3 regions of the Ochrobactrum sp. PL_is483 genome follow, and region 3 is predicted to be linked to each of the others. Evidence: predicted binding sites of a transcription regulator. Region 3 holds the regulator's gene; each other region holds the start of a gene.
The links. Region 3 encodes LexA, which represses DNA repair genes until DNA is damaged. Its sites were predicted from a motif close to TGTTCNNNNTGTGTTCNG; they were not measured.
Positions count from the first base shown of each region.

Region 1 (3,268 bases), on a different contig from region 3:
GCAGCGGCTTGTCGGCAAATTCGGCAACGGCCAGACCTTCGGCAAGCTTGAGGCAGGTTTCAAGGCTGTCGGCGAGGCGGGTTGAAAGGTCCGCGCGCACCACGACGCGGTCAACCACCACGTCGATATCGTGCTTGTACTTCTTGTCCAGCGCCGGAACGTCGGTGATTTCATAGAAGGTGCCGTCTACCTTGACGCGCTGAAAACCCTTTTTCTGGAGCTCGGCCAATTCCTTCTTGTACTCGCCCTTGCGGCCGCGCACGATGGGCGCGAGGATATAGAGGCGGGTGCCTTCCTCAAGCGCCATGACGCGATCAACCATCTGGCTGACGGTCTGGCTTTCGATGGGCAGGCCGGTCGCGGGCGAATAGGGCACGCCGACACGCGCGAAGAGCAGGCGCATATAATCGTAGATTTCGGTGACGGTGCCGACCGTCGAACGCGGATTGCGGCTCGTCGTCTTCTGCTCGATGGAAATGGCGGGCGACAGGCCGTCGATCTGGTCGACATCCGGCTTCTGCATCATTTCCAGGAACTGGCGCGCATAGGCCGAAAGGCTTTCGACATAGCGGCGCTGGCCTTCCGCATAGATCGTATCGAAGGCAAGCGAGGATTTGCCCGAGCCGGAAAGACCCGTCATCACGATCAGCTTGTCGCGAGGCAGATCGAGATCGACATTTTTCAAGTTGTGTTCGCGCGCGCCACGTATGGAAATGAATTTCTGATCGCTCATTCCGCGTCCTGCCTGCTCATTATGCCATGGATAAACGGGCGCCGAATGGTGAAACACGTCGCGCCGGTACCTAATATGGGGTGGAACCCTCCAATAAGAAGGGGTCTCGGGTCATTCATCGGTGCACTCTTATCATTAGAACAAATATCGAACAACCAGCCTTCTGATAGGCGATACGAAATGTGAACGCAAGAGCGTTGACTGTCACTCCTGACAGGAGCAGACTACCCTTACTCGCTGATAGCGGAGAGGTGCCGCGGTGGGATGACACGGCATCGGCAAGAGGTCCGCAGGAGGCGGGAGATCCAGTAGGGAGGTAAAGGAGCATGAGTCCACCTGACTACGTTGCCTAGCTTTCACAAGGATGAAAGCACGATCCGTTTCGGTTGCGGCAGCATCATTTCGCAAGGAATGATGCCTCGTTGATCGAAAGTGCGATTGCCGACAATTTGAATTTGCGCGGAATGCAAATGGCCGTGCGCCTTTGTGATCCGAAACCACCTGTTGGCGAATTATTGCCGACACATGAGCATCGCTCCAACCCCAAGCCCTGCGCGCCAAAGATACAGTGAGCGGCAGGGCTTTTCCTTGGAAATCTGAACGGCCTCGCGGAGCCCCTGCGGTTGTCGATTCCTGAGGCACGCGAAGGCTGTTTTGAAATTAAGGCAGATGCGGTTTTTCGCGCTGAAATAAGGAAAACTGCATTTTCCGTACAGGAAATGGTGCAAAAACCCATGAAAATTTGTGGCGAACGCATGTCTTTTTAGTGTTGAAGGTTGCAATTTGAACAAAACAAGAACATAAACTCTGTGGACATTGACAAATTCACCGCGCCGGATTGAGCGCTCATTGAGCCAGTCCTGTAAGGTGAACATATGAGTTTCTGGTGATGGCGCATCATTGCGCCTGAGCCTTCATTTGGAAAGCGCCTCTTGTCCGTGCGAAGACATGCGGAAAGGGTGCGCGTGCGAGACCCGGAGTAATTTTTCGATGGCTGGTAGCGTCAACAAAGTCATTCTGGTCGGCAATCTTGGTGCCGATCCGGAAATTCGTCGCCTGAACTCGGGCGATGTGGTTGCCAATCTGCGCATTGCAACGTCGGAAAGCTGGCGCGACCGTCAGACCGGCGAACGCAAGGACCGCACCGAATGGCACAGCGTCGTCATTTTCAACGAGAACCTTGCCAAGGTCGCGGAACAGTATCTGAAGAAGGGCGCCAAGGTTTATATCGAAGGCGCGCTCCAGACCCGCAAATGGCAGGACCAGAACGGCAATGACCGTTACTCGACGGAAGTCGTGCTGCAGAAGTTCCGCGGTGAACTTCAGATGCTCGACAGCCGTGGCGAAGGCGGCGGTGAGGGCCGTTCGTTTGGCGGCGGCGGCAACCGCAACCAGATGTCGGATTACTCCGGTGGCGGCGGTGATTTCGGGTCGTCCGGCCCATCTTCGGGCGGCGGCAGCGGCGGCGGTTTCTCCCGCGATCTGGACGACGAAATTCCGTTCTGAGAACGAGTATAATCCAATTCATTAGTGAAATTCGATAAGGCGCTGTTTTACGGCGCCTTTTCTGTTTGTTGAATTGATGTTCTGGCGTCCAAATCGGCTGAAATCCCTCGCCTGAAACCGGAGCATGATTCCGAAAAGGGGAACCACCTACGCAGGGAAATCAGTCCAACGGACTGAATTCAAGTTCTGGTTCGATCAGATGAAACCATGCTCAAACAATAGCTTGCGGCGGGATGGCGATTCAACTTGAATGCATCCCGCTGCCTGAGCGCCAGACTGCCCGAATGTCAGATCGACTGTAGCGAAACACGCTTTTCAAGCTGGGCAGCGGCTTCTTTCCGTTCGCTGTAGCGATTTGTCAGATGCTCTGAAATCCCACGTGTCAGTAGAGTAAATTTCATCAGTTCTTCCATGACGTCGACTACGCGATCGTAGAAAGAGGAGGGCTTCATACGGCCTGCATCATCGAATTCCTGCCAAGCCTTGGCAACCGATGACTGATTGGGAATGGTAATCATCCGCATCCACCGGCCCAGAATGCGCATCTGATTGACAGCATTGAAGCTTTGCGAACCGCCGGAAACTTGCATCAGGGCCAGTGTTCGCCCTTGCGTGGGACGGACGGCACCGCCGGGTAATGGAATCCAGTCAATCTGCGATTTCATGACGGCACTCATCGCGCCATGGCGTTCAGGGCTTGTCCAGACCTGGCCTTCCGACCAAAGCATCGCCTCGCGCAATTCCTGAACCTTCGGGTGGTCCGGCGCCCCATCGTCCGGCAAAGGCAAGCCATCGGCATGGAAAATGCGGGTTTCGGCGCCCATTGCATCAAGCAGTCGCTGCGCTTCCAGCGTCAGGAAACGGCTATAGGAGCGTTCGCGCAACGATCCGTAGAGCAGCAGGATACGAGGCTTATGTTCCGGAAAAGGTGCGCGAAGAGCATTCTCACCCGGCAGAAGAAAGGATTTCCGGTCGAGGTTGGGCAAGTCCGCGTCTGTCATTTCCGTTCTCCATAGATGACCTGCTCAC
Region 1 is NZ_JBVPGS010000029.1:122,995-126,262, forward strand. It holds gene uvrA (excinuclease ABC subunit UvrA) at 1-733, opposite strand, end outside; gene ssb (single-stranded DNA-binding protein) at 1,724-2,239, shown strand; gene arsH (arsenical resistance protein ArsH) at 2,527-3,240, opposite strand; gene arsC (arsenate reductase (glutaredoxin)) at 3,237-3,268, opposite strand, start outside.
Region 1: a site for LexA is predicted at 1,517-1,534, ahead of ssb (single-stranded DNA-binding protein). Genes of this name have one in related genera too.

Region 2 (3,268 bases), on a different contig from region 3:
ACCTTGCCGCCTTGGCTCAGTCGGAAAAGCGGAGGCACTGCCAGATAGAGATGGCCATTGCGGATCAGGTCCGGCATCTCCTGATAGAAGAATGTGATGAGCAGGGACGCAATATGCGCACCGTCGACGTCAGCATCGGTCATGACGATGACGCGATCGTAGCGCAGATCGTCTTCCCGATAGTTCTTGCGGGTGCCGCAGCCGAGAGCCTGAATGAGATCGGCGATCTGCTGGTTCGCCGTCAGCTTCTCGCGTCCTGCGCTGGCAACGTTCAGAATCTTGCCGCGCAACGGCAAAATGGCTTGATTGGCGCGATTGCGTGCTTGCTTGGCCGAACCACCTGCCGAGTCACCTTCGACAATAAACAGTTCTGCACCGGCGGCTGCGTTTTGCGTACAATCGGCAAGCTTTCCCGGCAGGCGCAGCTTGCGCGTTGCGCTCTTGCGGACTGTCTCTTTTTCCTGGCGGCGGCGTAAACGCTCGTCTGCGCGGTCGATCACCCATTCCAGTAGGCGGGACGCTTCTTGCGGCGAAGCCGTCAGCCAGTGATCGAACGGATCGCGAATTGCATTTTCCACGATGCGCTGCGCTTCGACAGTCGCCAGCTTGTCCTTGGTCTGGCCGACAAATTCCGGCTCGCGGATGAAAACCGACAGCATCCCCGCTGCCGATACCATCACGTCGTCAGTGGTGATGATCGAGGCACGCTTATTGTTAGTGAGTTCCGCATAGGCTTTCAGGCCGCGCGTCAGCGCAATGCGCAGGCCCGCCTCATGGGTGCCGCCATCGCCGGTCGGGATGGTGTTACAATAGGAGTGGACGAAACCATCGCCCCCAAACCACGAAACTGCCCATTCGACAGCGCCATGACCGCCCTGCTTCTCGGTCTTGCCTGCGAAAACCTCGCGTGTAACCTGATGCTCCTTGCCGAGCGATGCTTCGAGATAGTCTTTCAGGCCGCCGGGGAAGTGGAAAACGGCCTTTTCAGGCGTTTCCTTCTTCGGGTCTAGCAGGGAAGGATCGCAGTTCCAGCGGATTTCAACCCCGCCGAAAAGATAGGCTTTCGACCGCGCCATGCGATAAAGACGGTGGGGATCAAATTGTGCCGTCTTGCCAAAAATATCAGGGTCCGGGTGAAAACGGACCCGGGTGCCGCGACGGTTATGTACTTCGCCGACATCTTCCAGCCCGCCCTGCGGAATGCCGCGCGAGAAACGCTGGCGGTAAAGACGACGATTGCGAGCGACTTCAACTTCCAGCACGTCAGAAAGGGCGTTTACCACCGAAACGCCGACGCCATGGAGACCGCCTGACGTTTCATAAGCCTTGCCATCGAATTTGCCGCCGGCATGGAGCTTTGTCATGATGACTTCGAGGGTGGATTTTCCAGGTACCTGCGGATGTTCATCCACTGGAATGCCGCGTCCGTTGTCCGAAACCGTGACAAATCCGTCGGCATCGAAACTGACTTCGATGAAATTGGCATGTCCCGCCACTGCTTCGTCCATCGAGTTGTCGATGACTTCCGCAAAGAGGTGATGCAGGGCCTTTTCGTCCGTGCCTCCAATATACATACCGGGACGCAGGCGCACTGGTTCCAGCCCCTCCAGAACGCGGATGGACGATGCGTTATAGTCGTCGCCTGCCGATGAAGCAGGCGGCGCCTTGGCCGTTACCGGCTTTGGAACAGAAAGCGACGACGCTGCCACCGGCTGCGCAACAGGTTGCGGCGACGCAGGTTTTTCACCTTGCCGTCCCTGTTCCCGTTCTCGGGCATTGTTAACTACTCTCGAGAAGAGATCGTTGCTATCGTCCATCTGTTCCGAAAAGCTCTCTATCTGAATTTCAGGAGGCCGCTGTCGAGCCTGCTCGCCAAAGACCGGAAAATACTGTTCGCGAATCACTTGAATGATGCCACGCGCGCGCGCGAAAGGCGACTAAAGTTCGCCTTACGTTCCATTTGCACACGGCTTTTTCAAAGGGTTTTGTTCAGAACGAAGCTGATTTGCACCAGAAAGCGGTCGAAAGTCAAACGAGGAGGACATTTCCAAGCAAATTGGATGGAAACGCCGAACCAGTTCGCATAGAGGCATAGCGGGGAACATCCATATACCGAGAGTTTGAAATGCAGAGCAGCGCAACAGGCGGCATGGAAGCGCACGTAAAAGGCATGGCGATTATGGTGCTTTCGGTGCTTCTGCTGCCTTTGATGGATGCCATCGGCAAGTGGCTCGCCATGGCAGACCATATGCCTCCGGCCACCGTCACCTTCATGCGCTTTTTCGTTCAATGCTGGCTGATGTTCTTCATCTTGCTGATCGTCGGCGGTGTTGCTGCGTTGCGAACACAGCATCTGGCAGGCAATCTCATTCGCGGCGCATTGATGGGGTTTGGTGGGCTCTGCTTTTTTACAGCAGTCAAGTATATGCCTCTGGCAGATGCGATGGCCGTCTTCTTTGCCGAACCGCTTATTCTGACGCTGTTTTCGGCAGTTTTCCTGAAGGAAAAAGTAGGCTGGAGAAGATTCAGTGCCGTTGGCATCGGCCTCATCGGTACGATGATCGTGATCCAGCCGAGTTTCGAGATTTTCGGCGCCGTCTCGCTTCTGCCCCTGGCAACCGCCGTAACATTTGCTATCTATCTGATTTTGAACCGCAAATATGGTGCGAAGGAAAGCCCGCTTGTAATGCAGTTTTATGCAGGTGTGGGCGGCTGGATGTTTGCAGGTCTCGCCATGATTTATGGAACTGCGGCGGGGCTTGGTGACCTGAGTTTTGGCCTGCCGAACGGCATTCAACCTTGGCTGCTTCTCTTCCTTCTTGGGACGATCGGAACCGTTAGCCACCTGATGGTCGTGCAAGCGTTCAAACTGGCACCGGCATCCATGCTGGCCCCGTTCCAGTATCTTGAAATCGTCAATGCGGTTCTGGTTGGCCTGATCGTATTCGGCGATTTTCCGACGCCATCGAAATGGCTCGGTATCGTAATCATCGTCGGATCAGGCTTCTATGTTTTCATGCGCGAGCGTCGCGTGAAAGCCCAGCCGGTGGCTTAAGGCAGAGTTATTTGGGCTGACGCGGGCCGAAGACCGTCTCAAAAGCCTTTCCAAGCGCGACATCCATGTCGCCCATCGTCACTGGCAAGCCGAGATCGACCAGGCTGGTGACGCCATGTTCCGAGATTCCGCATGGTACGATGCCAGAATAATGGCCGAGATCGGGCTCGACATTGATGGCAATGCCATGAAAGCTTACCCAGCGCCTGAGGC
Region 2 is NZ_JBVPGS010000040.1:429,967-433,234, reverse strand. It holds gene parE (DNA topoisomerase IV subunit B) at 1-1,817, opposite strand, end outside; gene AC0TNJ_RS20320 (DMT family transporter) at 2,126-3,055, shown strand; gene lipB (lipoyl(octanoyl) transferase LipB) at 3,063-3,268, opposite strand, start outside.
Region 2: a site for LexA is predicted at 1,942-1,959, ahead of parE (DNA topoisomerase IV subunit B). Genes of this name have one in related genera too.

Region 3 (3,268 bases):
GTTCTAAAGAGGTCAACAATTCAGTTCGAGAGGAAACGCAATGTCCCTTCTCCCGGTCGATGACGCACTGGCCCGCATTCTGAAATCCGCAGAACCGCACGGCAAGGAGCAAGTCGCTTTGTCCGATGCGGGAGGGCGCGTGGTGGCAACACCTGTGCTGGCACATTTTCTCCAACCGCCTTTCGACGGGTCGGCGATGGACGGCTATGCCCTGATCGCGCCCGACAACATCTCTTATCCTGTAAAGTTCGACATCATCGGCGAATCGGCTGCGGGTAATCGCTTCGAGGGCGAATTGGGGATCGGACAGGCGGTTCGCATTTTCACTGGCGCGCCAATACCCAAAGGCGCTGATACCATTGTCATTCAAGAACACACCGAGCGTTCAGGCAACCAGCTGATCGTCCATGAAGGCATGGAGTCAGGACGGCATATCCGCCGTGCGGGCCTCGATTTTTCGCCCGGCAACATCGTCATTTCAACAGGACGCGAGCTGGATGCCGCGGCACTGTCGCTGGCAGCCGCGAGCGGCAATGCGAAGGTTGACGTATTCCAGAAACCCAAGGTGGCGATCGTTGCGACTGGTGATGAACTCGTGCCTCCCGGTGATATTCCGGGGAAGGATCAAATTGTTGCATCGAACAGTGTTGGAATCGCCGAAATCATAAGGCGTGCGGGCGGCAGCCCTGAAGATAAGGGGATCATTCCGGACGATCCTGCCAAGATTGAACAGGCGATAGCAGACAGCCTGCAAGATGGCATCGACGTTCTGGTTACGATTGGCGGCGCGTCCGTCGGTGACCGGGATTTTGTGCACGGCGCACTTCAAAAACTGGGAGTCGGCCTCGACTTCTGGAAAATAGCCATGAGGCCGGGCAAACCCCTGATGTATGGCCGCATCAGCGTGAAAGATAAAATTGTGCACATCATAGGGTTGCCGGGTAATCCTGTCTCAAGCCTGGTCTGTGGCCTCGTCTTTCTTCGTCCCCTTGTTGCCAAGCTCGCCGGAACCAATCTCGACGCCGACATCCGTCCGGCCAAGCTGGGCGTTACCCTGCCCGCCAACGATCATCGCCGCGATTATATTCGAGCAATAATCGAATCATCTCCGAATGGAACGCTGATAGCAAAGCCGTTTCCAGTTCAGGATTCGTCCATGCTTTCGGGCCTCGTCGGCTCGGATGCCCTCATCATCAGGGACGAGAATGCACCTACCGCCGCTATCGGTGATGATTGTCGTGTTCTTATGCTATAGAGCGCCCGTGGGCACCCATTGCCAAGTTACACGAGAAAACGCATATAACGATATATAAAATATACATTATTTTATTGGACACCACGTGGAAACGCCGCGACGTTATCGGATACCGGCTTTCCATCCATTCTCGACGCAAACGTTAAGGATTTTAAAACCATTGCAGAACAAGACTGGAACATATAGTGTTCGTTCTGGTTTTGTTTTTCTCGATTCTTTGCCGGGAGGGTATCGCGCATGTTAACCCGCAAACAGCACGAGCTTCTGCTGTTCATTCACGAACGTCTGAAAGAGACGGGTATTCCCCCATCTTTCGATGAAATGAAGGAAGCGCTCGATCTGGCATCGAAATCGGGTATCCATCGTCTGATTACCGCTTTGGAGGAGCGTGGTTTTATCCGCCGCCTGCCGAACCGGGCACGTGCGCTCGAGGTCTTGCGTCTGCCAGATTCCATCGCTCCGGGGCTCAATGCGCAAAAGAAGTTTGCTCCCAGCGTTATCGAAGGTAGCCTCGGCAAAGCACCACCAGCCCCTCCACCATCGCGCCCCGCCCCTGCGGCTACCAATGACGATACATCTGCAACAGTTTCCGTGCCGGTCATGGGACGAATTGCTGCCGGTGTACCGATTTCCGCGATCCAGAATCAAACCCATTCCCTCAGCCTTCCACCGGAAATGATTGGCGCAGGCGAGCATTACGCTCTCGAGGTCAAAGGGGATTCAATGATCGATGCTGGAATTTTTGACGGAGATACAGTCATTATCAAACGTGGCGATTCCGCAAATCCCGGTGAAATCGTCGTAGCGCTTGTCGATGACGAAGAAGCGACTTTGAAACGCTTTCGTCGCAAAGGAGCATCCATCGCGCTGGAAGCAGCCAATCCCGCCTATGAGACCCGAATCTTTGGCCCCGACCGTGTTAGGGTTCAAGGCAAGCTCGTTGGCTTGATCCGCCGCTATTAAAGTGTTGGCGCAAATGCATAAAGCAAAAAGTCCGAGCAGATTGATCCGTCGTTTTTAGTTGGCAGCGCTTAAGGGTCATTCGCAGCGATTTTCGTCACCGTCGGCGTCTGCTGAACAGCTCCCTGAATTTCTGCCAGGCTGGGATTTTGGTTTGTATTCGCGTTCAGCCAAACCGCGAGCTGGACGTGAATGGATGCGATGTAGATGCCAAGGGCGGCTCGGCGTGTCGACTGCAAATCTTATCCGGTTGTCTTGTTGCAGAGTAGATATTGGCTGCCCCACCTCGGCTCTTGTTGTTTCGGGAGAAACTACGAGTAAAGCCTGGGAAACTCCGTTTTGTTCTGATGCTTTTCCGAGTCTTATCTCCACAGCTCCCTTTAACGCCAAATCACGTTTACTGATACTCAGGATAGTTGAACGACGGCACGAAGCTTCTTTACCGGGAACAGCGAGAATAACCACATCGCCAATATCGCAGGCTATCTCTCGCATTGCAGTGTCTGCCGTATAGGCAAGTATGCGTCCATCGCGCAAGCTGATCGTGCATAAACCATCTTCGCACTCGAACCGATTTCCATCGGTTCCTTCGTTATTCTTGCCTGTCGCCGGCGCGATAAACTCATCGACCAGATAGGCAGTTTTCCAATTGTCGGCTGTAAATTGCGAGGGGCGACTTCGATTGATTGCCAGCCTCCCATCAGCCAGTCGGACGCCCACCAGTTTGGCATCTTCCGATACCACGATGTCGGGAAAAGGCTCACTGACGAAAGCTACGAACCCAAGAATAATGAAGGGGAGCGCCAGCGCCTTCAGTCGCGTCGACAAAACGACACCCAGAACGAGCGCGATGGTCCAAACAACAAGCGTGAGAGAAGGCATGGCCCCCGGATTGCCGTCGGGTGACCATGTCGCCACGAAAGCAGCTATATGACGGACAGCAAAAATACCCCAGCCCATTATCTGCAAAGGCCCCCAGTCCAGTTGCAATGGCATCAGCACAAGACCGAAGACGGCAAACGGCATTACGAGAAGAGCTATTACGGGTTCGGC
Region 3 is NZ_JBVPGS010000028.1:77,819-81,086, reverse strand. It holds gene AC0TNJ_RS05455 (molybdopterin molybdotransferase MoeA) at 41-1,255, shown strand; gene lexA (transcriptional repressor LexA) at 1,493-2,218, shown strand; gene AC0TNJ_RS05445 (ComEC/Rec2 family competence protein) at 2,294-3,268, opposite strand, start outside.